DNA from 2 places in the Priestia sp. FSL H7-0729 genome. Region 2 is predicted to be linked to the other one. Evidence: predicted binding sites of a transcription regulator. Region 2 holds the regulator's gene; the other holds the start of a gene.
The links. The regulator LexA, encoded in region 2, represses DNA repair genes until DNA is damaged. The targets are predictions, from matches to a motif close to CGAACATATGTTCG.
Positions count from the first base shown of each region.

Region 1: a site for LexA is predicted at 9,866-9,879, ahead of recA (recombinase RecA). Genes of this name have one in related genera too.

Region 1 covers NZ_JBBOTQ010000013.1:94,178-106,967, reverse strand. The annotation lists gene MHH93_RS23190 (YlbF/YmcA family competence regulator) at 21-434, opposite strand; gene miaB (tRNA (N6-isopentenyl adenosine(37)-C2)-methylthiotransferase MiaB) at 735-2,291, opposite strand; gene pduL (phosphate propanoyltransferase) at 2,609-3,181, opposite strand; gene MHH93_RS23175 (dipeptidase) at 3,381-4,370, opposite strand; gene MHH93_RS23170 (stage V sporulation protein S) at 4,456-4,716, opposite strand; gene MHH93_RS23165 (TIGR00282 family metallophosphoesterase) at 4,834-5,628, opposite strand; gene rny (ribonuclease Y) at 5,843-7,384, opposite strand; gene MHH93_RS23155 (regulatory protein RecX) at 7,695-8,432, opposite strand; gene recA (recombinase RecA) at 8,732-9,796, opposite strand; gene MHH93_RS23145 (competence/damage-inducible protein A) at 10,040-11,296, opposite strand; gene pgsA (CDP-diacylglycerol--glycerol-3-phosphate 3-phosphatidyltransferase) at 11,405-11,992, opposite strand; gene MHH93_RS23135 (YajQ family cyclic di-GMP-binding protein) at 12,313-12,790, opposite strand, start outside.
Region 2 covers NZ_JBBOTQ010000001.1:175,600-188,389, forward strand. The annotation lists gene MHH93_RS00770 (AAA family ATPase) at 1-423, shown strand, start outside; gene hflX (GTPase HflX) at 543-1,829, shown strand; gene MHH93_RS00780 (methionine gamma-lyase family protein) at 1,914-3,167, shown strand; gene MHH93_RS00785 (MerR family transcriptional regulator) at 3,250-3,663, shown strand; gene glnA (type I glutamate--ammonia ligase) at 3,793-5,121, shown strand; gene MHH93_RS00795 (hypothetical protein) at 5,480-5,830, opposite strand; gene MHH93_RS00800 (SOS response-associated peptidase) at 5,977-6,651, opposite strand; gene MHH93_RS00805 (aldehyde dehydrogenase) at 7,186-8,487, shown strand; gene lexA (transcriptional repressor LexA) at 8,591-9,217, opposite strand; gene MHH93_RS00815 (LysM peptidoglycan-binding domain-containing protein) at 9,523-9,900, shown strand; gene MHH93_RS00820 (DUF896 domain-containing protein) at 9,996-10,205, shown strand; gene MHH93_RS00825 (hypothetical protein) at 10,331-10,840, shown strand; gene MHH93_RS00830 (HAD family hydrolase) at 10,869-11,660, shown strand; gene MHH93_RS00835 (ABC transporter permease) at 12,250-12,790, shown strand, end outside.

The DNA of each region.
Region 1 (12,790 bases), on a different contig from region 2:
CGTCCGCACCCTTCCGTCATTTAACCGCAACTGGTCGGAGGTGAATCCGTTCCAGCCTCCACGTTTACTTTTTCGGAAACCGTATCCCGGATTACAGAGATCACTAACTGAAGCAAGTAGTTGATGTCGCTCTGGCTCTGCTGGAATTCCGTAACCAATGGAATACTGTCCAGTTCGCTTTGCAGATCTTCAATCTCCTGTTCAATTTTGTTGACCATCTCCACATTTTTGAAGCTTTCAAAAGCAACGATTTCTTTTTGTTTCTTCTTGATCGTTGCAATCAACTGCTGGATGCGCTCATGATCACGAATTTTGGTTTCAGCCTGTTGGAACTGTCTAACTTCCTCACTCGTTCCGAGCATATCAGCCAATTCTTTGGCTTTTCCCATAATGTCGTCGCGTATGACCAGATTGCGCGTATCGTAGGTAGGCATTCCGTAATGGTTGTACTGCACTTCTTCCTGCGCCACTGAAATCGCTCCATTCTATGAGATGATATAAGATGAATAATGGATGTTGCACTAAGCTAAGTTGACTGCTGAGTGACCGCTGCGGTGTCGGATCGTTCTTTTGATCGCTGTTGTCTCCAAATTTTTTCGATTGAACATATTCAAGGTTAAAATTCGGAGACAAAGGCGCACGCTTCGCTTCTACAGAATCGATTCCGTCACCTTCGCTACGCTCGGCCGTAACCCGCTAAGTGCAAAAAATGATTCATCTTATTAGTGTGTGTATTACTGATTGGCAGCTACCGGCTCAGAGAGCAGGTTGCCCCGAATATAAAAAGTCATCGGATCGGTGATTTCCACTTGTACGAAAGTACCGATCAACTCTTTGGGTCCTTCAAAATGCACCAGCTTGTTGCTGCGCGTACGTCCTGCCAGAACTTCGGAATTTCGTTTGCTCTCGCCTTCAACGAGCACTTCAACGACTTTGCCGCGTTGCTCTTGATTGCTCCGGTGGCTATATTCGTTGATCGTTTCGTTCAAGCGCTTCAAACGTTCCTTCTTCACTTCCATCGGTACGTTGTCTTCCATCACCGCAGCCGGTGTACCTTCACGCGGGGAATAAATAAAGGTATAGGCAAAATCATACCCTACTTCACGGACAAGGGAAAGTGTATCTTCAAACTGTTCTTCCGTTTCCCCCGGAAAACCAACAATAATATCCGTTGTCAACACGACATCCGGGATGGCCTTTTTAATTTTGTCAGCCAGGTTCAGATAGTGTTCCCGGCTATACTTGCGGCTCATACGTTTGAGTACTTCCGAACTGCCAGATTGCACAGGAAGATGAATGTGCTCTACCAGATTTCCGCCTTTGGCCAGCACTTCAATCAATCGATCATCAAAGTCACGTGGGTGACTGGTTGTAAATCGTACTCGCGGAATATCAATTTGGCGAATGTCATCCATCAGGTCACCAAAGCTGTAGTTCAGGTCGGTGAAGTCCTTGCCGTACGCATTGACATTTTGACCAAGCAAAGTGATCTCCTTAAAGCCTTGCCGTGCCAAATCCCTAACTTCGGCAATGACATCTTCCGGACGACGGCTGCGTTCTTTGCCCCGCGTAAACGGAACGATGCAATATGTACAGAACTTGTCGCAGCCATACATAATGTTCACCCAGCCGCGCATACCCTCACGTTTCTTCGGCAGGTTCTCAATAATGTCGCCTTCCTTGGACCATACCTCAACAACCATTTCTTTGCTGAACAGTGCTTCCTGGATCAAATGTGGCAGACGATGCACATTATGTGTTCCGAAGATCATATCCACAAAACCATGCTTCTGCATGATTCGATTGACAACGCCTTCTTCTTGGGACATACACCCGCATACGCCAAGTAACAAACCCGGACGTTCGAGTTTTAGCGTTTTCAGGTGACCCAGCTCACCAAATACTTTATCTTCCGCATTTTCTCGTATGGCACATGTATTGAGCAGAATAATATCAGACTCTTTGCGATCCTCTGTAGCCTGATATCCCATTGATTCAAGGAGTCCTTTGATGGTCTCTGAGTCATGCTCGTTCATCTGACATCCATACGTATATACAATATAATGTTTGCCTTTCCCTATGTTTTTCAGTTCATCGGGAACGGCATTTTCGTAAAGCACCTGGACGTCTTCCTTGCCCCGCTGTTTCTCCTGACGATGATTGGGTTCCGACTTGATGTTAATCTCACGGCCCCGGATTCTTATCTTTTTGCTGAATTCATCTTGCGAAATTACTTTGGCGTCGGAAAAATCAAAATATTGGGAGTAATCCTTTTTTGAGTCTTTAGCCATTTCCTTCGGTCACTCCTTACAGCCTCTATTAATAAAAAATCGTTCATTCATCCCTGTTCCACGTGAATTTCTTGCCGGGAACATTAAAAGAGCATTACAGCAAATTATAGCATGAATTGGGCTGTAGTTCCACATTCAAACCGCATGTCCCTTCGTCTAATCCGAAACATGCCATGCTCAGAAGAACCCTCAGAAAACACACAAAAACCTGAGCCTTGCCAGCAGGGCTGGAATTAATCGGCCCTGGTTGGCTGTGCTCAGGTTTATACGTTATTCAGACCGCCTAAATTGGCTGCTGAAGAAGCTATTACATAATCTTAATCGATGATCTCAGCAGTGTCGCCATTACGAGCGCCAGCAGCGTTAGCTTCATCTGTATCAATATGCATGTCCAGTGCGAAAGAATCGGATACACGAGCCAGTACATTTTCCAGTACCAGACCACGATCTCCACCGAGGCGAACTTTCAGCAATTGTTTGTCTTCAATACCCCATTTAGCAGCATCAGAAGTATGGAAGTGGATGTGACGAGCAGCAACGATAACACCTTTATCAATTGTAACTTCGCCAGCAGGGCCTTTAATCGTAATTCCCGGTGTACCTTCAATGCTTCCAGATTCACGTACAGGTGCTTTAACACCAATCGCAAATGAATCCGTCATGGAGATCTCCAGTTGCGTTTCAGGACGAACAGGTCCAAGGATACGCACTTTATCAAACTGTCCTTTCGAACCAATGACCGCTACAGTTTCGTTAGCAGCGTATTGGCCAGGCTGGGACAGAGGTTTAAATTCAGTCAGTTCATAACCTTTGCCAAACAAAATTTCAACGTGCTCTTGGGATACATGAATGTGACGGGCAGATACGCCCACAGGTACTGTTTTGCTCATTGTAAATTTCACTCCTTGTTTATCTATGGCCTGTACTCAGGCTCTTAACAATCCAATGGTATTATACCCCTTTTTGGAGTGAAATGAAAACGAACTGGTGAAAATTCATGAAATACACTTATTTCACCATCATTCCACTCCTTAATTTGGAAAGTAAACTTTAATTCAGTATATTTGGCCCCATGTGTATTTCACTATATCACGGAGCCTTCTTTATCTTCGAATTACTCTCTGGCAAGTGTTCCCCTAGATAACTCATTGCATTCCCCCACAACCAGCCCCGTACTAATTGTTCATCATAATGCTTGAGCAAGATCTCCGTCAGTCTCGGGTAATGTCCAGAGTGTTCAAGCCTCTGGATATACGTTGAAATCCCATCAAAATCAGATCCCATCATCAGGTGGTGCTGCCCGCCCAAAGAGCAGATCTGCTCGATATGAGGTAGCAGGTTTTCTATAAGCACTTCCCCCTCCTGTTTAACAAACCAGGGTACAAACGTCAGTCCAATCCGCCCTTCCCGGGCAATGATGGCCTGAATCTGGTCATCTTTCAGATTACGCACATGAGGACATACGCTATAGCTGTTCGAGTGGGAGGCGATAATAGGACGCTTGCTCAAGTCAGCCAGTTCCCAGAAACCTTTTTCCGTCAAATGTGACACATCTAACAGCATTCCGATTTCATTACACTGGCGCACCAGTTCTTTCCCCTTCTCGGTCAGACCTGCTCCACGCTTCTCCATGACTCCGTCCGCTGCCCAATTGGCATAATTCCACGTTAGTCCAATGATTCGAACGCCCATCTGATAACACAACTCCAGATAGAACAGGTTGCCCTCCAGACCATCCACACCCTCCAATGTGATTAAACCCCATGGCCCCTCTTTTTGCCCCACCTGAGCCACCTGGTCACGCCACAACAACGTCTGTGTGCCCTCGGCCCGCTCCTGACTTCTCTCGACACGTCCACGATAAATCTCCAACTGCCCCATCACATGTTCAAACTTACCTCTGCCAAGTACTTCGGGTAGATAGATGGCGAACGCCTGCAACCCTACCTTCCCTTCTTTCAAGCGTTGCAAATTCACATCCAGTTCTGGAGCATCTTCAAAAGAAAGAGCAGGCTGCATCAAAATTTTGCTCAATGCATCACAGTGAAAATCAGCTACACGCCAATCCGACTTGGACATGGGTAACCCTCCTCCAAATTTTATTACAAAAAAACGCAAAAAAACCTGTCTACATCGTAAACAGGTTCAATGCATGCTACATGTATTATCGGGGCTCCACAATCAGCTTAATGGCCGTTCGGTCCTCGCCGTCGATCACAATGTCTGTAAAAGCTGGAATACAAATCAGGTCAACTCCGCTTGGTGCTACAAATCCCCGGGCTATCGCTACCGCTTTGATGGCTTGGTTCAGTGCTCCCGCTCCAATTGCCTGCAGTTCAGCATTTCCACGTTCACGAAGAACCCCTGCAAGAGCGCCGGCTACAGAATTAGGATTGGACTTTGCTGAAACTTTTAATACATCCATGGTAAGTACCTCCCTGGGAATGTTGAAAGTTTGTTTCCACTTACTAGATGTTATTCGCGGGAGGCAAAAAAATTCCTTCTTTTTAGACGGGTTTCCCTGCAAAATGGGACAATACCCCTATTCCATGCGCCACTCGTCCTCCATCAGACGAATTTTTTCGATGCGTGTTGCCGCACCTGTAGCTTCATCAATTTCAACAAACACACCATGGAAATGCCATTTGCCATCATCCACAACGAAACGCACCGGTAGCTGGGTGTAGAACTTACGAAGCACAGCCTCACGCTCCATACCCAATATGCCGTCACGCGGCCCTACCATGCCCGCATCCGTCAAGTAAGCCGTTCCTCCAGGCAAAATACGATCATCGTTACTCTGTACATGCGTATGTGTACCTACAACGAGCGACGCACGTCCATCCAGATGCCATCCCATGGCAATCTTCTCCGACGTTGCTTCAGCATGCATATCGACCAGAATACATTTATAGTCTTGGCGCAGTTCATCTACAATTTCATCAGCTACACGGAATGGACAATCCAGAGCAGGCAGGAACGTTCTTCCTTGCAAATTGACAATTGCCAGTTCTTTTCCTTCGCCTTTGACAACCGTGTACCCTCGACCGGGTGTGCCTGGTGGAAAGTTCGCTGGACGAATCATGCGCGGTTCATCATCTATAAAATCAAAAATATCCTTATTGTCCCAAGTATGATTACCAAGTGTAATACCATGTACGCCCCAGTTGAAAAATTCATTCGCGATCGCACCGGTAATGCCGCGACCTGCTGCCGCATTTTCACCATTCACAATCACCACGTGTGGCTTATACTTCGATTTCAGGTACGGTAGATTTTCCTTTAACGCCTTACGTCCCACGTTGCCTACAATGTCACCAATAAACAAAACTTTCACTGATTACTGCCTCCTCAATTCCTGCAAAGTTCTCTTTTTCAAATGTTGAACCTTTGCAGGACTCTATCTCTTGTTCCATGATGTGTATTTATACAAAAGCCTTTGATCGAATATGGAATTCAGTCGAATAAGCTTAGCCTCTTTTTGAACATACACTTTAAGAGGCTATCAAAAGGAAAAGTGGCCACTACTGCGGCCACTTTTCCGTATTGCTCTATTTTGCGTATTCAACCGCACGGGTTTCCCGGATGACGGTGACTTTGATGTGACCCGGATAGTCGAGTTCATTCTCAATCATCTTCGTGATGTCACGGGCGAGGCGGAAGGCTTCAGCATCATCGATCTTCTCAGGCTGAACCATAACACGAACTTCGCGTCCGGCCTGAATGGCATACGATTTCTCGACACCTTCGAAAGATTCTGAAATCTCTTCCAGCTTCTCCAGTCGTTTGATATACGTTTCCAGTGTTTCGCGGCGTGCGCCTGGTCTTGCTGCGGAGAGTGCATCTGCTGCACCAACCAACATGGCAATGACCGAAGTCGCTTCGCAATCTCCGTGATGGGACGCGATACTGTTGATTACAACCGGATGTTCTTTGTATTTCTTCGCCAGTTCCACGCCAATTTCGACGTGTGATCCTTCCACTTCGTGATCCAGCGCTTTACCGATGTCATGCAATAGACCTGCACGTCTTGCCAGAGTTACGTCTTCTCCGAGTTCGCCAGCCATCAGTCCAGCCAGATAAGCGACTTCCATCGAATGTTTCAAGACGTTCTGACCGTAACTTGTACGGAACTTCAACCGGCCCAAAATTTTGATCAGATCCGGATGCAGACCATGCACGCCCACTTCAAAGGTAGCTTGCTCACCGTATTCACGGATGCGCTCATCCACTTCTTTGCGGGATTTCTCAACCATCTCTTCAATCCGTGCCGGGTGAATACGTCCATCTGCCACCAGTTTCTCCAGGGCAGTACGGGCGATCTCACGGCGAATCGGGTCAAAGCCCGACAGAATAACAGCTTCTGGCGTATCATCGATAATGAGGTCAATCCCTGTAAGGGTTTCAAGCGCACGGATGTTACGTCCTTCACGACCGATAATCCGGCCTTTCATTTCTTCATTTGGCAGGGTAACAACAGATACCGTTGTTTCCGCTACGTGGTCAGCCGCACAACGTTGGATGGCGAGTGTAATAATCTCGCGGGACTTTTTGTCCGCTTCTTCCTTCGCTTGTTGTTCAATGTCCTTGATCATTTGAGCCGTCTCATGACGAACTTCCTGTTCTACGTTGGACAGTATGATACTGCGTGCGTCTTCCATGGTGAGGTTGGATATACGTTCCAACTCCGTCACCTGGTTTTTGTAGATCATTTCGATCTGCTGCTGTGTCTCATCAATTCGTTTCTCTTTGTTAGCCACTTGCTCTTCTTTACGTTCGAGTGATTCCAATTTTTTATCCAGCGACTCTTCTTTTTGCAACAATCGTCTTTCTTGTCGTTGAATTTCGTTCCGACGTTCACGAGTGTCTTTTTCAGCTTCAGCACGAATGCGATGGATTTCATCCTTCGCTTCCAGCACCGTTTCTTTCTTCAGTGCTTCTGCCTCTTTCTTCGCGTTCTCCACGATTTGTACGGCAGCTTGTTCCGCACTAGAGATTTTAGCCTCTGCAAGAGATTTGCGAATAAAATATCCTACTCCGAACCCAATGATTAGCGCGGCCACAACGAGAGCGATCGTGATTGCAGGATTCATACTGTTCACCTCCTCGTTGGTTCCTCCAAGGCATTCCTTGGGTTAATTTGCAGTTTTCAAACCTTACATATGTTTGGGAATAACGAATACTCACGGCGATCCCCCGCCGATTTTCATTTCACATGTACATGTTTCCACGTACTATTCACTGTTTCCAGCGAACCCATAATTAAGAATGGTATAAATCTTAAGAAACCGAAACCGCTTTTTTGGAAGGAAAAAGGGTTGTCCATTTCTTACAGACTCATGTCCATTTTAGTATTTGACGAAAGAAATTGTCAAGAGAATGCAGTATAGAGACTCCAGTCTGCTAATCCCATAACAACGCTTCGTCCTCTTCAGAGTCCATAGCCTCATCTTCTTCAATTAAACAATTCACGACGCGGCGCACCATATCCATTGAAAAACCACGTCTCATCAAGAAGGGAAGCGTTTTATTTTTCTTCTCTTTGACGTCCCCTTTGACCTGATTCCATTTTTTGCGTCCGGCACTCAAAGCAGTCTCAAATTCTGCATCCGTACTGACACTTTCCAGTACTTCAGCAATGAGATCATTGGCAATGCCCTTTTGACGCAGCTCTTGCCTTATCCACAGTTTTCCCTTCCGCTTGCCCTCCATACGCTGTCTTGTCCATTCCTTTGCAAATAGGTCGTCATCCACCAGCTTCTCCCGCTCAAGTCGATCCAGCGTCTCTTCAATTAGAGGTGCAGCAAACTCCTTCTGACGAAGTTTCTGACTTAATTCATGGCGCGTACGCGGCTTATGCTCCAAAAAGCGCAGAGACTGTGCATACGTCCGCTGTCGCTCGTCAGCTACAATGATTTCTTCCAGATCCTTCTTCATAAAGGTATTGCCTTGAGTCATCCTGTATTTAATCATCACATCTTCAAGTACCGTAATGGAGTGGATGCCAAAATTGATTCGATAACGAGCTTGCCTGTGCTTCGTTCGTTCTACACGTGTAATAACAAGTTCTTCGTTGTCCGGAAATTGGGATAGGCCATCCTGTTCTGCTTCTTCATATAAATCCTCGTCATGTTGATCCATTCAGGTCTCCCCTTTCACATCATTTTCATTCTGACTACGCCATGCACATCTTCACATAAGACAGAGAACACTAATAATACAAAAGGCCGGGAAGTCAGCCCGGCCTTTATCTCCACAGTTATCTCTGGCAGTCAGCGTGCCAACAGCCCCTGTCCATTGGGACAGGGGCTGTTGGACACCGAGAGCACTCCCACCATAATTCCTTATCCAAATCGAGCTAACCTCAATCAGGCAAGTTTACGGAGTCCAGAGGGCAACGCCCCCCGGCCCCTCCCCATAAGGGGAGGGTTTTGGGACGATTACTCGTTGATTTCAAACAATTCTTGTTCTTCTTCTGCTTCTTTTTGTTGCTCTTCACTAGTTGGCGCAGGAACTGCGGTAGTCAAGTTACTAGCTACCCGAATTTTTTGCTCAATGATTTCAGCAATATCTTTATGCTCTTTCATGAACTGCTTCGCGTTCTCACGGCCTTGTCCTAAACGCTCACCTTCGTAAGAGTACCAAGCACCACTTTTATTAACGATGTCCAGCTCAGTACCAATATCAATGATACTGCCTTCTCTCGAAATACCCTCGCCATACATGATATCCACTTCCGCTTGTTTAAACGGAGGTGCCACTTTGTTTTTCACGACTTTAATACGAGTACGGTTACCAATCATGTCATTACCTGATTTGATGCTCTCAATACGACGCACATCCAGACGTACAGTAGAATAGAACTTCAGAGCACGACCACCAGGTGTTGTTTCCGGGTTACCAAACATCACGCCGACTTTCTCACGAAGCTGGTTAATGAAGATTGCAATTGTTTTGGATTTGCTAATTGCACCAGACAATTTACGCAGCGCCTGAGACATCAAACGTGCTTGCAAACCAACGTGTGAATCACCCATTTCGCCTTCAATCTCTGCTTTTGGAACCAATGCAGCTACAGAGTCAATAACGACGATATCTACTGCACCACTGCGTACAAGAGCTTCTGCAATTTCCAGCCCTTGCTCACCCGTATCTGGCTGAGATAAAAGCAATTCGTCAATGTTAACGCCCAATTTGCTTGCATATTGAGGATCAAGAGCATGCTCGGCATCGATAAATGCTGCTTGTCCACCAACACGTTGTACTTCAGCAATCGCATGCAATGCGACAGTTGTTTTACCTGAAGATTCAGGTCCATATATTTCAACAATACGGCCTTTAGGCAAGCCGCCTGTTCCTAATGCAATATCCAAAGCCAAGGAACCGCTGGGAATAATTTCCACATTCATATGAGTGGACTCACCCAGTTTCATGATGGATCCTTTACCAAATTGCTTCTCTATTTGACGGAGCGCCATATCAAGCGCGGCACGACGGTCTGACAATAAGCTCACACCCTTTACTGTTTATAAGATAATGATACCTTGTTTTAACACGTTTGCCAAGCTTTTTTTCGAACATACATTCGTTTTTTTTGTAAAGGCCGAGGCGCCTCTTCCTCAAAGAAACTTTCCATTAAACAGAAAAAAGAACCGTAAACAAGGCTGTAAAGCCTAATTCTACGGTTCTTCCGTCTTCATTAATTATACCTGCTTGGAGTTCCAAATGCAATCGAAGCAATTAACTAATCAATCCATTGCCACAAGTTTTTGCCATAGACGATAGAGAATTGCTTTGGCTGAACGAATACGAACCGTCTCGCGATTACCATTAATACGCAGCTCATGGATTTCCGTCTCTTTTCCACGTTCAGCAAGAGCGATGAAGACAAGTCCAGGCGGTTTGCGTTCCGAATACCCCGGTCCAGCTACACCGGTTACAGCCAGGCCAAAATCAGCATCGCCAATCATACGGATCTGCTCAGCAAGCACTTTTGCAACCTCCGGACTTACCGCCCCAGGCGCATCTTCACCTTCCAGATAATCATGAGGCACATTCAGCAACTTTTCTTTGATTTCATTGGAGTAACATACGATTCCACCTTTGAGCATTGAGGCACTTCCGGGTACAGAAGTCAGACTTTGCATGACAAGCCCTCCTGTACAGCTCTCAGCCGCGCTAAGTGTTAGCCCCATGTCAGACATCATGGTTACAATCGTATACTCTATAGGCACATCCTCGTTGGCGTAGAGATGTTCTGTCAAACGCTCCCGAATCTGAACCTCCATCGCATCCAGCTTCAGCTTCGCCTCTCCCTCACTCGCAGCCTTGGTGGAGACACGTACCGTAACTTCACCTTCGCTCGCGTAAGGAGCAATCGTAGGGTCTGTCTGTGCGTCAATTAGATCCAGCAGTCGATCCTCTAGAGCAGATTCACCAATGCCTGCGAATTTGAGCATTCGGGAATAGATCGGCATCTCTTCTGTGAGTACATGCTGGAACAGCCAAGGCTTGACTTCCTGTTCAAACATTGGAATTAGCTCTTTAGGAGGTCCAGGCATCACAACATAATACTTATCATTATCAGAGATCGCATTTCCCGCCGCAAGGCCCGTTTCATTAGCCAGAGGTGTGCCACCATCAATAACAATCGCCTGACGTCGGTTATTCTCTGTCATGTCCACATTACGATCTCTGAAAAAGCTCTCAATTTTGTCCATAGCCATTCGATCTGTATGCAGTTTTCGGTTAAGCACAGCTGCAAGAGCATCCTTGGTCAGATCATCTTGGGTAGGTCCGATGCCACCGGAAAATAAAATAACGTCTGCACGGCCCTGCGCAATGCGAATAGCTTCACTCAGTCGATTCAGGTTATCCCCAACCACCGTTTGGAAATATACATCGATCCCCATCGCAGCCAATTCACGGGATAGGTATCTGGCATTGGTATTGACGATTTGTCCAAGCAGTAGCTCTGTGCCAACTGCAATAATTTCTGCCTTCATTGAGCATCCTCCTGTACATGTGGTGAGTGATCAAAGGGCAATAGGATAATTTCCTATTGCCCTTGACCCAATGCTTCCTTCATAATTACCCATTTGTAGAACCAACTATTATGCTTTTGTTAAATGAAGCAGGTTTTTGTTTTTGATAAAATAATCGATACCCGACCAGATGGTAATAAGCGCTGCTGCCCATACGGCGATGATATCGACGTGAATACCCGTGTATGAAAACGGGAAATTGTTCAGCAGTAACAGCACAATCGCCACAATCTGAACTACCGTCTTCAGCTTGCCCCAAGCACTGGCGGCAACAACCGAACCATCCAGCAATGCAATTTGGCGCAAGCCGGTAACTGCAAATTCACGACTAATGATAACAACTGCAATCCAGGAATCCAGTTTGCCCATCTCCACAAGCGAGATCAAAACTGCAGTAACCAATAGCTTGTCTGCGAGTGGATCGAGCAGTTTTCCCAGATTGGTAACCATGTTATTTTTCCGCGCAAGGTATCCGTCGATTCCATCTGTGCTTGCGGCGATGATAAAAATAACAGCAGCAATCAGTTGATTATACGGAAGCGAAAAGCTTCCAAGCTGCAACGGCTCTGGATAAAATGGAAAATCCACGAGCAGGAACACCATCAAAAAAGGGATTAAGCAAATTCGTGCAAGCGTAATCCGGTTGGGTAAATTCACAAGACGCCCTCCCTCATATCCTCCATTACTCCAAACAATCATCATAATCCCGTTATCATCATCCGGAACATGAAATGTACAGTTTCAATGTCAATCCGTATTAACATGATCCCACTATGTAGAAACGCAAAAAATAAAGTCAACCGCTCAAAAGCAAAACCGCTTTAAACGTTCCGGTGACTTCCAGAAGATGTACTGCTTTTCACAAAGTCAGCAAACGATGAGGACTGGACTTGATGCATGACTGCCAGCAATGCACACTTAGTATAATATACGCCTAATACCATGTCAAAAAACACTTCTGCTATAAGAAGGTCTTATTACTTGAAATTTGTATATTGTAAATCCAGAGGCAGGTTGGCACCATTTAACAGCTGCATGACTGCTTGCAAATCATTTTTACTCTTACCCGTTACCCGTAGCTGGTCTCCCTGAATCTGACTCTTCACTTTCATCTTGGAATCACGAATCAGTATATTGATTTTTTTGGCGATGTCCTGATCAATCCCCTGTTTAAAATTCAAACGCTGGCGGACAGTACCAGAAGATGCCGGCTCTACCTTTGCGTAATCAATGTTTTTCAATGGTAGACCACGCTTCGCCATTTTGGATTGAAGTACGTCAATGACAGCCTTAAGTTTGGTCTCATCATCAGATACGATCGTTAACGCATCCTTATCCAGTTTCAGACTGCTCTTGCTGCCCTTGAAGTCATAACGAGTGCCAATTTCCTTCTCGGTTTGTGTAACGGCATTTGTCAGTTCCTGCAAGTCCATTTTGGACACGATATCAAATGAA
Region 2 (12,790 bases):
ATTGATACGCTTGTTAAGTCTATGGAAGATAACAAAAATCAGTTTATCCTGATTCTTGCCGGGTACTCGGAAGAAATTGATTTTTTCCTCCAGACGAATCCCGGATTGCCTTCTCGTTTTCCCATTCAAGTGGAGTTTCCAGACTATAGCATTGATCAATTGATTCAAATCTCTGAGATTATGGCCAAAGAGCGTGATTATATTCTAATGCCTCAGACCATACTCAAGCTAAAACAGCATTTGCTTCAGGAAAAAAATGATTCGCTGCATGCCTTCAGTAATGCCAGATATGTTCGTAATGCCATTGAGCGTTCGATCAGGCATCAGGCGGTTCGTTTATTGGAACAATATTCAGAGGGCAGTCCAGGGAAACTGGAGCTGATGACAATCCGTACAGAGGATTTGAACTTTGAGCGAAAGTAAGCGATAATATAGTTTTTACACCAGCCGGCCGGGCCAACCGGTTCGGCTTAAGGCATGCCATGGCATATTCGTGACAATGTTTATCAACGGATTAGTAATTAGAGGGAGTGAATATATACATGACAAATGGCACGCATGATACAGATATGGTCAAAAAAGATCGCGCCGTCTTGGTGAGTCTTGTTACGGATGATGTAAAACGTACAGGTATCAATCCTGAGTACTCTTTAGAGGAGCTGGTAAAACTTGCGGAGACAGCTGGAGTAGAAGTACTAAGTGTGCTTTCTCAGAACAGGGAAAAACGGGATACCAAATGGTTCATTGGTAAAGGTAAGGTGGAAGAGCTTCGTGCAATTGCTGAGGAACTCGAAGCAACTACAGCTATTTTTGATCAGGAATTGTCAGGCGCACAGGTTCGGAATCTGGAAGAAACCCTCGATCTCAAAATTATTGACCGCACCCAATTGATTTTGGACATCTTTGCACAACGTGCCAACACTAGAGAAGGTATTATTCAAGTGGAACTGGCTCAACATAGTTACTTGCTGCCACGTTTGTCGGGTCATGGCAAGAACCTGTCCAGACTCGGTGGCGGAATCGGAACAAGAGGTCCAGGTGAAAGCAAGCTGGAGACAGACCGTCGTCACATCCGTGGTCGCATCGATGATCTGAAACGTCATCTGGAAGAATTGACTCGTCATCGCAAGTTGCATCGTGAACGCCGCAAAAAGACAGGTATTGTTCAGGTGGCCCTTGTTGGTTATACCAATGCTGGCAAATCAACCTTGCTCAAGCAGTTGACGGCTGCTGATGTGTATATTCAAGATCAGCTATTTGCTACTCTGGATCCAACATCACGCACGATGGAACTTCCAAGTGGTAAAGAAATCGTACTTACCGACACCGTTGGATTTATCCAAAATCTCCCGCATGATCTGATTGCAGCATTCCGTGCAACACTGGAAGAAGTGAATGAAGCAGATCTCATCCTGCATGTTGTGGATGCCTCATCAGCTATGCGTGAAGATCAGATGAGAACGGTTAACACGATTTTGCAAGAACTCGGTTCAGGGGACAAGCCGCAGTTAGTCCTGTATAACAAAAAAGATGCGTGCACACCAGAGCAACTTGAGATGCTTCCATTGGATAAGGATCACATCAAAGTAAGCGCATTAGACCCTGAGGATTTGCTTAAAATCCGTGAATTGATTCAGACGGAACTGACAGGTGACACGAAACGATTCCGTATTCCGGCAGAACGGGGTGACCTTACGTCGGTACTCTACAAAATTGGTGATGTAGTGGATACCAGCTTTGAGGAAAATGATGTCATTTATGAAGTTGAATTGCAAAAAGGTGAATATGAGAAATTTGGTTATATGCTTGAAGATTTCATAGAATTGTAATATTCATGACATATTGATGTGATAAGTTGACACGATAATAGATATTCAACGTCAGATTCGTGCTATGAAGGGGAATGAAGTAAGATGGTAAGTTTTGATTCAGAAATATCTGAACTTCAACGTCAAGTGGAGCGTCAGATTGAAGGACAACTTCGACAGATAGATCGGATTACAGATCACAATCAATGGAAGGTGATTAATGCTTTCCAACAGCGAAAAGTAAGTGATTTTCACTTTGCAGGTTCAACAGGTTATGCGTATAACGATCGTGGGCGTGAAGTGCTCGATGAAGTATATGCTGATGTATTCGGTGCCGAAGCTGCATTAGTACGTCCTCATTTTGCTTCAGGTACACATACGATTAGCACAGCTCTCTTTGGCGTGTTGCGCCCAGGTGACGAATTATTGTACATCACGGGTAAGCCTTATGATACATTGCATAAAGTTATTGGCAAACCCGGTGATGGCACAGGTTCGCTACGTGATTTTGGCATAGGCTACCGTGAGACGGCCTTAACTGCTGAAGGTGGAGTGGACTGGGTAGCGGTTGAGAATAACATTACACCGGCAACAAAAGTCATTGGAATTCAACGTTCACGTGGTTATGACTGGCGCTCATCCTTCTGCATTGCTGAGATTGCTGAGATGGTTACGCGTGTTAAAGCGCTGAAAGAAGACGTCATCGTATTTGTAGATAATTGTTACGGTGAATTCACGGAGGAACGTGAACCGACAGAAGTCGGAGTTGATCTGATGGCCGGATCCCTGATCAAGAATCCTGGTGGAGGTATTGCGGAAACCGGTGGATACATATGTGGAAAGGAACAGTACGTACAGCTGGCAGCTTATCGTCTGACCGCTCCGGGAATTGGGGGAGAGGTTGGAGCAATGCTCGGAACAACACGCGGCATCTACCAAGGACTTTACATGGCACCGACAATTGTAGGACAAGCTATAAAAGGGAGTACATTTGCTGCTGCGATGTTTGCAGAATTCGGATTTGTAACCAAACCTGCTTGGAATGAAGCACGTACTGATCTGATCCAGGCTGTTCAGTTCAGCTCGGCTGAGCATTTGATTGCCTTTGTGCAAGGAATTCAGCGCGCAGCAGCCGTGGATAGTCATGTGGTTCCTGAACCGTGGGATATGCCTGGTTACGAGCACCCTGTCATTATGGCGGCAGGTACGTTCATCCAGGGCGGAAGTCTTGAATTATCAGCAGATGCGCCTATTCGGGAGCCGTATATTGGGTATATGCAAGGCGGATTAACGTACTCTCATGTCAAATATGGCGTTTTAATGGCGTTACAGACGATGAAAGATCGTAAATTATTGTGAGTTTATCTAACACGTCATTGACACTTACTAATAACTAAATGTACAATAGGGAGAAGAATAGATGACTGGAAGGTTGATAAACATGGGTGATGAAATTCGCAGAAATATGGCCTTATTCCCAATTGGTATTGTAATGAAACTTACGGATCTATCCGCACGTCAGATTCGTTATTATGAGCAGCACAGCTTGATCGTTCCTGCGAGAACGTCAGGTAATCAACGGTTATTCTCTTTTAATGACGTAGAGAGATTGCTAGAGATCAAGGCTTTGATTGAAAAAGGAGTTAACATCGCGGGCATCAAACAAGTGATGAATCCTGTTTCGAAAGAATCCGAGGAAGCTACAGTTATCACGCCAGATACAGAAGTTAAACGCAGAGAGCTGTCCGATACGCAGTTGCATCGCTTGCTGAAGCAACAGCTTGTATCAGGTAAGAGACCTGGACAAGTATCTCTCATTCAGGGAGAGCTTTCCCGATTCTTTAACAAAAAGTAAATTCGCATAACTTGGCGATTGAGGGGAAATCATGCACTTGTGGTGTAAGAATCCTTGACCCGTGGAACTTTCTAATGTACAAATATAACAGGCAAGCCAAATACGCAGATAAGAAAGGGAGAGGTTATAGTGAGCTATACAAAAGAAGACATTCTCCGCATCTCGAAAGAAGAAAACGTACGATTCATTCGATTGCAATTTACTGATTTGCTTGGAGCTATCAAAAACGTTGAGATTCCTGTGAGCCAGTTGACTAAGGCTCTGGATAACAAAATGATGTTCGATGGATCTTCCATTGAAGGTTATGTACGTATTGAAGAGTCCGACATGTACCTCTATCCAGATCTAGATTCTTGGCTTATTTTCCCATGGGTGGCAGAGAACCGTGTTGCACGCCTGATCTGTGACGTATATCTTCCGGATGGTAATCCGTTCCCAGGAGATCCACGTGGCATATTGAAACGAAACCTGAAGGAAGCCCAAGATATGGGATTCACTTCCTTCAACGTCGGTCCTGAACCCGAGTTCTTCTTGTTCAAAACAGACGAAAAAGGAAACCCGACTACCGAACTGAATGACCAAGGTGGTTATTTCGACCTTGCGCCTACGGATCTTGGTGAAAACTGTCGTCGTGACATCGTTATCACTCTTGAAGAAATGGGCTTTGAGATCGAAGCTTCCCACCATGAGGTAGCTCCAGGTCAGCATGAGATCGACTTCAAATATGCTGATGCTCTGAAAGCAGCTGACCAGATCCAAACGTTCAAACTCGTTGTTAAAACGATTGCACGTCAGCATGGTTTACATGCTACATTCATGCCGAAACCGCTGTTTGGTATGAACGGATCCGGTATGCACTGTAACCAATCCTTGTTCAAAGGCAATGAGAACGCATTCGTTGACGAGTCGGACGAGTTAGGTCTGAGCAAAACTGCACGTCACTTCATGGCTGGAACTCTGAAGCACGCACGTGCGTTTGCTGCAATCACTAACCCAACTGTAAACTCATACAAACGTCTTGTACCAGGTTATGAAGCGCCTTGCTACGTAGCATGGTCTGCTAGTAACCGTAGCCCAATGATCCGTATTCCAGCTTCCCGTGGTCTGAGCACACGCGTTGAAGTTCGTAACCCGGATCCGGCTGCTAACCCTTACTTGGCTTTGGCTGTTTTGTTGAAAGCAGGTCTGGACGGAATCAAACGTGAGCTTTCCTTACCAGCTCCGATTGACCGTAACATCTACATCATGTCAGAAGAAGAGCGTGTGGAAGAAGGCATTCCAAGCTTGCCAGCTGACCTGAAAGAAGCATTGAATGAATTGATCCGCAGCGAAGTCATTTGTGACGCTCTCGGCGACCACGCCTTGGCTCACTTCTATGAGCTGAAAGAAATTGAGTGGGATATGTACCGTACACAAGTCCACCAATGGGAACGCGATCAATATATTACTTTGTACTAATAGCTCAATCCCTTGGCGCTCTAGCGCTGAGGGGTTTTTCTTTTTGTGGGCAAGTACCTATATATTTAAAGAAAAATCAAAGTGCCCACAAAATGCCCACAAAATATTTTTTTATTCAAAAATTTCTTCAGTGAATTTTTCAAATCTATCTATATTGCTTTTCTGGATCTTGCCTGAGATGTGGGCATAACATCTGATGTGATCTGAATACTTCCTTGACCTGATTGTTCTTGAACGAATTTGTGGCTTTGTTGAAGAATATAGCTCAGTATGATTAAGATCATGGGGAAGAGATACTTTCGTAATACGCTTGAGTTTTAGGGTACAACAATAGGAGCTCAGTAGGAGCTCTTATAATTCAATCAAATAGTTTCTTTATGACACTCAACAAATCATAACCATATTCTTCAAGCATTAAGTTTGAGCTTGCTAATGCAATTAATAAGCAAATGATTCCACAGAATAAACAAATAATGATAGAATCTAAAGCACTAGAACTTCCATAGTGTTGCCCACAATAAGGACATACATAGGCATTTCTTGAAATCTCTCTCTCGCATGATTTACAACTCATTAATTTGCTAGGTGGTCTAATCTTATTTATGATGTTAATTACCATTGCATATAAAAACATAAAAGCAAAATAAAACATCATAAAAATCAATATAATAACAACCCCAGACATAAACACATCACTCAAACTGTCCATCTTCTCCCCCTAAAATATGTATGTAATTCTGTAAAATCTATTTGACTCAATTGAGTCTATCAGATAAGTGTATAACCTTCCAGATGTTTCAAAAGCGGAACTGAAAAGAGCGACACCTGTAGCATCGCTCCAGCCATTCCCAATTACTAATTTAGATGATTCTTTATCAATCCTTCGTTATTGTTCCGCACATTGCCAACTTCCTGCGGAACCTCATAAGCTCGCATCGCAGACGCTTCAAATTGCTTGAGTAACCCAAGCAATGACTGGACATCATCATTAACTCTACCAAGCCATTCCGCCTCATCCTCAGGGTGCAGAATAACCGGCATGCGGTTGTGTATGTCTTCCATGAGACTATTTGGTTCAGTAGTAATGATGGTGCATGTGCTCAGCTTGTTTCCATCCGAATCTGTCCAGGTATCGTACAGACCAGCCAATGAAAATATGCTGTCGTCCTTCATCAGAATTCGCATAGGTGTCTTGGCTGTCCCTTCTTTACGCCACTCGAAAAATCCCGAACATGGTACGATGCAGCGTTTGGATTCAACTAAACGTTTAAAGGCGGGCTTCTCTGTCAGCGTTTCGGCCCGGGCGTTGATCATCTTGTTCCCGATCTTATCATCCTTTGCCCAGGAAGGAACGAGTCCCCATCGGAGCGCACCCAATCGATTACCGTCTTTACTACCGATTATGGTTGGAATGAACTGCATGGGTGCTGCATTGTAATTAGGTTTATACTCATAGCCATCAGCTATAGAAGCGTAGTACCTGTCCATTATCGCTTCTATAGGATCAGTGATTGTGAATCTTCCGCACATACAAAGCACCTCCTGTATTGTCTTTACAATATATAAAAAAACAATAAATTGATCAAACACGGGTATATGCAGCAAATTTTTTTGTTATATTATTGTATGCCTTAGTTACAAAAACACATAATGTATCAATCGCAGATTTGGATAATCATAAACCCTATTCTTATCAATAAAAGAGGAGCTTTTTATATGTGCTAACAAAACCCTTCTATTTAAAGAATTTTATAAAATCATGCTTGTTATAGCTCAAAATCATTATCATTTATCCAATAACCTAAAAAAGCGGAATTGAAATATATATTCTTTCTACATTTCATCAACCTGTCGGAAGCAAAAGTTTTAAATTACATCCTTAGAAATTTTATTAGCCAAGTAATAGAGGCAAATTCTAAATTTCACTCATTTAAATTTCCAACCCTCGTTCAGATACATATAAAGCAATGTTTCAATTGTATGTTGAAAGTTTCATATAGAAGAGGTATACTTTAATTAAATTTTGAGCAATTTAATTTTAAATAATTAATTGGAGATGTTAATATGGATCAGGCAAAACAAATGGTGACAGAACAACGTACATTTTTTTATACAGGACAAACCAAAAATATCGAGTATCGAATTAACGCGCTTCAACAGCTTAGAAAAGGAATTGAGAAGTATCAGCAACGGATACAAGATGCACTTCGTGCTGATCTGAACAAATCCGAGGCGGAAGCTTACGGTTCCGAAATCCGCATTGTTCTGGGTGAACTGGATTTTGCATTAGAACATCTGCAGGAATGGGCTGCGCCAAAACAAGTCCCGACCAATTCGGCTATGCCAGATGGGGTGAGCACCATTTACCCTGAACCGTACGGAGTGGCTCTTATTATTGCACCTTGGAACTATCCTTTCCAACTGGCGTTTGGTCCACTGATTGGAGCAATTGCAGCCGGTAACTGTGCAGTTATCAAGCCTTCTGAATTAACACCAGCCGTATCTCGTCTGACGTATGAGCTGATTCAGGAGATCTTCCCTCATGAGTATATCGCCGTTATGGAAGGGGAAGTTGAAGCCAGCACAGCATTGTTAAAAGAGAAGTTTGATTATATTTTCTTCACAGGCAGCACAGGGGTTGGTCGCATTGTGATGAAGGCAGCTGCGGAGCACCTGACTCCTGTAACTCTTGAATTAGGTGGTAAGAGTCCTGCTATTGTTCATAGTGATGCAGATCTGAAGCTGGTAGCTCAGCGTATTGTTCGTGGTAAGTACCTGAACGCAGGGCAAACATGTGTTGCTCCGGATTACTTGCTTGTGCATGAACAAGTTCATGATGAATTGATTGATCTAATTGGCGCAGAGATCAAAGACAAATTTGGAGATGATGTGGTACAAAATTCTGATTTCCCGCATATTGTCAATGCGCGTAACTTTGATCGGTTGTCGAAATTTCTTACAGATGGCAAAACGCTGCTAGGTGGACGTTCTGTGCGTGAGCAGCTGCTGATTGAGCCGACTGTACTTGGAGATGTGAACTGGGATTCACCTGTCATGCAAGAAGAGATCTTCGGTCCGATTCTTCCCGTATTTACGTACAGTGACCTGAATCCCATGCTGGACGGGATTGTTCGCCGGCCAAAACCATTGGCCCTATATCTCTTCACACAGGATGAGCAACTGCAGGATCAGGTTCTGAATCAAGTATCCTTCGGTGGAGGATGTATTAATGACACACTTTCTCATATGACATCGCATTATCTCCCGTTTGGTGGTGTAGGAGAGAGTGGAATGGGCTCATATCACGGACAACAGAGCTTTGATGTGTTCTCACACCACAAAAGTGTTTTGAAACGCAGTGAATAATTAGCCGCAAAAAAATATAAACAAGAAAAAAGAGGTTGTCCTGTTCGTCAGGACAACCTCTTTCGTATTTCTATGTGTCTAGATTGGTTACTCATGTTAACTATTAATGAATATCACGGAAAAGGCCAATGACTTTACCCAGAATACTAACGTGTTTCAAACGTAAAGGCTCGAAGGTCGCATTCTCCGGTTGAAGGCGAATATGATCTTTCTCTTTATAGAACGTTTTCACTGTAGCTTCATCGTCTTCAGTCATTGCAACGACGATATCACCGTTATCAGCAGTTTGCTGTTGACGGACAATAACGTAATCTCCGTTAACAATTCCTGCTTCCACCATACTATCTCCGACTACCGAAAGCATAAACACTTTCTGTTCACCTACATAATGTGTAGGAAGAGGGAAGTAGTCTTCAATGTTCTCGGTTGCAGTGATTGGAACCCCGGCTGTAACCTTACCAACGACAGGAATACGTGCAACGCTGTGAGCAAATTGATGTGAATGCTCAGATTCTTCCTGGCTTAAAAGCTCAATGGCTCTTGGCTTGGTAGGGTCGCGTCGGATCAAACCTTTTTTCTCCAAACGATCCAAATGTCCATGTACTGTTGAGCTGGAAGCCAGTCCAACAGCTTCACCAATTTCCCGTACGGAAGGAGGATACCCCTTCAACCGGACTTCATTTCGTATAAATTCCAGAATTGCCTGCTGCCTGCTGGATATCTTCGACATACCGTATCAACCCCATTTTAGTAACGTTTGGGAAAATTATAACATAGAACCTCCGTTCGTACAAACATAAGTTCTAAATAAAATGGCATAAAATCAGTGTTTTTTAACTTTTAGAACAGAATCTGTCCAAAATCCAGAGCATAATACTGCAAATGAGCAAATGCTTTGCAAAAGTACTTCATAATATGTTAAAGCTTCCTTCGAAAAAAAGCGAACAATTGTTCTAAAAATATATTGAACAAAACAAGTGTTCGTGTTATATTGATTTCAACAGATAGGAACAAACGTTTGGAGGCGGGTATATAATGAGATATTCTACTTATCAAAGCATTTATGAACCGATGAATTCGGAACTGGTGAAGTCTAACATAGGGAACTACAAGAAGGTTTTAGCGCGTTTCAAGATTTCCACGTGGATGTTAAAGGTAGCCATTACTTCTTTGATTATATTTATTGGATGCAGCACTGTTTTAACTGTATTTGCTGGCAATGAGAATGATGTTCTGCCTGGAGGGAAGATCGCCGTTTCACAAGGGGAAACGTTATGGAGTATTTCTTTGGAGCATAAACCGACGAATATGGATACACGTATTTATATAGAAGCAATTAAGAAAGTGAATCAACTTCATACGACTTCCATTCAAGTGGGTCAAGTACTAGCTCTACCGCAATTTACAGAATAAAATGCACATCCATATGCTTTAGCGCGTGTCAACTTGACAAGCTACCTTTATCATGGCAAAGTTAATATGACTTTGTATTTTTGGAGGGGACAAGCTTGGATATAGATAGTCTGGTAGCACGCATTAACGAATTGGCTCGTAAGCAAAAGTCCACTGGATTGACGGAAGAAGAACTTGCAGAACGTGCCGAGCTAAGAGAAATTTATTTGAGCAATATCCGCAGTAATTTCAGACAACAACTGGATACCATTGAGATTGTTGATGATGAGAATGACAAAGGCCACCAAGGCAAACTCAAACACTAACGAAACCTAATGATATCTTTATGATATTTAGGTTTCTTCCTGTTATTTTGAGTGTGCAATCTATAGGGGGACATGTTGGTTTACAGTTATGTAAGCCGATACAAAGACACATAAGGGGGATTCACATGTCGCGTTCGTTCGAGAGAACGGTTAAGAAAAATTCCAAGCAGTTAAATCAGCAACGTAAAAAAAGTGGTCAACCAATTACAGGTACACCAGGTGAAGAGGTCTTTAAGGGACGCAGCCTTTTGTTCCCTATATTTTTGATCGGTCTCGCCTTTTTGTATCTGTTTATGAGCACGTTCCTTGTGCAAGCTCCGATGACAACCTGGGACTGGGTGACGATGCTGCTCTACGTATTTTTGGCAGTCATCTTCATGCTTCGTCGTCCGTACATCAAGATTAGCAGTAATCGGATTATAACGACGAAGGGTAATCGTGAACGTTCAATTGGGGTTGACGATATTGTCAAATTCAGAATTGAACCAGGTACAGTTGTTATCGAACATAACAGTCGTGGGAAAAGATGGGTGTTCACCAAGTTGTTGAACCGTTACGATACAGATGCGATTGCAGAACGTTTGCTTAAGTTTGCAAAAGCACATCAGATCACCGTGGAAACCGTTGAAAAGTAATTATTGCATAAAGGGGTAGATGATCGGAATGGCGTTAAAAGCGATTTTGTTCGACCTGGATGATACTTTATTGTGGGATGAGCGTAGTGTTCGAGAAGCTTTTCATGAGACTTGTCTAATTGCAGCTAAAGAAACTGGTGTTAAACCAGAAGAACTTGAAGAAGCTGTTCGTAATGAGGCACGCGGGCTGTATGAATCATATGAAACCTTTCCGTTTACCAAGATGATTGGAATCAATCCATTTGAAGGCCTATGGGCTAACTTTACTGGTGGGGATCAACCTGAGTTCCGTCAGTTGGAACAACTTGCTCCAGTTTACCGTAAAGAATCTTGGCGTCGTGGCTTGTTGAAGTTGGGTATAGATCGGGAAGATCTTGCTGAACAATTAGCCACACAGTTTGGAGTAGAACGGAGATCCAGACCTCATGTATACGAAGAAACGATGGATACCTTACGTGAGTTACACGGAAAGTATAAATTGTTGCTGTTAACGAACGGTTGTCCTGCGTTGCAACAAGAGAAGCTGGATGGTGTACCTGAATTGACTCCTTTCTTTGATGAAATCATTATCTCTGGTAACTTTGGAAAAGGAAAACCAGATCCGTCGATATTTGAACATGCTTTGAGTAAACTGGGAGTTAAACCCGAAGAGAGCATGATGGTGGGGGATAAGTTGACGACTGATATTCGTGGTGCTTTATCATCTGGCATCCAATCCGTATGGATTAATCGTGAGCATAAGACCAACAATGAAACCTATGCGCCTGATCATGAAATAACGCATTTATCGGAATTAGATCAGCTTATTGCTAAGTTCTGAGCAGATCAGCTATAACATCTTTCCTCAGCACCCTGAAACATTGGAAGCTTCAATGAACGATGATGTCGTTCTTGAAGTTTCCAATGTTTTTTTATTTGATCATGTTGACTCAATGACCTTGTTAAATGAGATTCTATTTTTTTTTTACTAAAAGTTATTGAAATTAGGGGGAAGCTGGATTAAAATATAACTAACATACTAGTATGACTAGTATTTAGATTGTCCTAAGCAATTTCTTTTGACTTAATTCATTTGAATGGAAGCTGAAGTCGTTGCTAACTATTTTTTTGATTTAATGTAAGCGCTTCATATACTTTAGAAACCTCCTTTCGATTTGGAGATCACACTACCTATCAAGTGCTAATTCATGATGTGAAGCACCTTGAATAGTGTGATTCTACATAAAAATTAAAATGATATCGCTTACATTCAGCTATGGTCTATTTCGCAGTGGGGGTGAAGTTGAAAGATTTGTTGTCTTCTACAAGAGGAGAAACGATGGGAATTCTACATGAATTATTCTCACTTATCAAGTTCTGGATCGGAGTGAAAACACATGGAGTCGGAAACCGCTAAAACAACGTTAACCATGACATCTTTACGTAAAGAAAGCAGATTACGAACGGCAGCAACCTTGTTTCGCAAAGACTGGCAGCTGTATTCACTATTAATCCTTCCCATCATCTATCTCCTTATTTTTAAATATGGGCCGATGATTGGTAATGTGATTGCGTTCAGACGTTTTGTTCCCGGGGGAAGTATATTTGGAGAAACGTGGGTGGGATTAAGATACTTCAAAATGTTCATTGAGGATCCTACCTTCTGGAGAGTATTCGGTAATACGCTGATGTTGGGCGGACTCGCATTGCTCTTTACATTCCCGGTTCCTATTATTTTTGCACTGATGCTGAACGAAGTGAAGAGTAAACGATTCAAAAAGTTTGTACAAACCGCGTCTTATTTGCCGCATTTCCTGTCCATCGTAATTGTTGCAGGTATGATCTTGCAGCTGACAGCAGTGAATGGTTCCATTAATGGACTGGTGGCTTTCTTCACCGGAGACAATATTCCTTTTATGCAGCGTGCTGAATGGTTCAGAACAATCTATATCACTTCTGAGGTATGGCAGG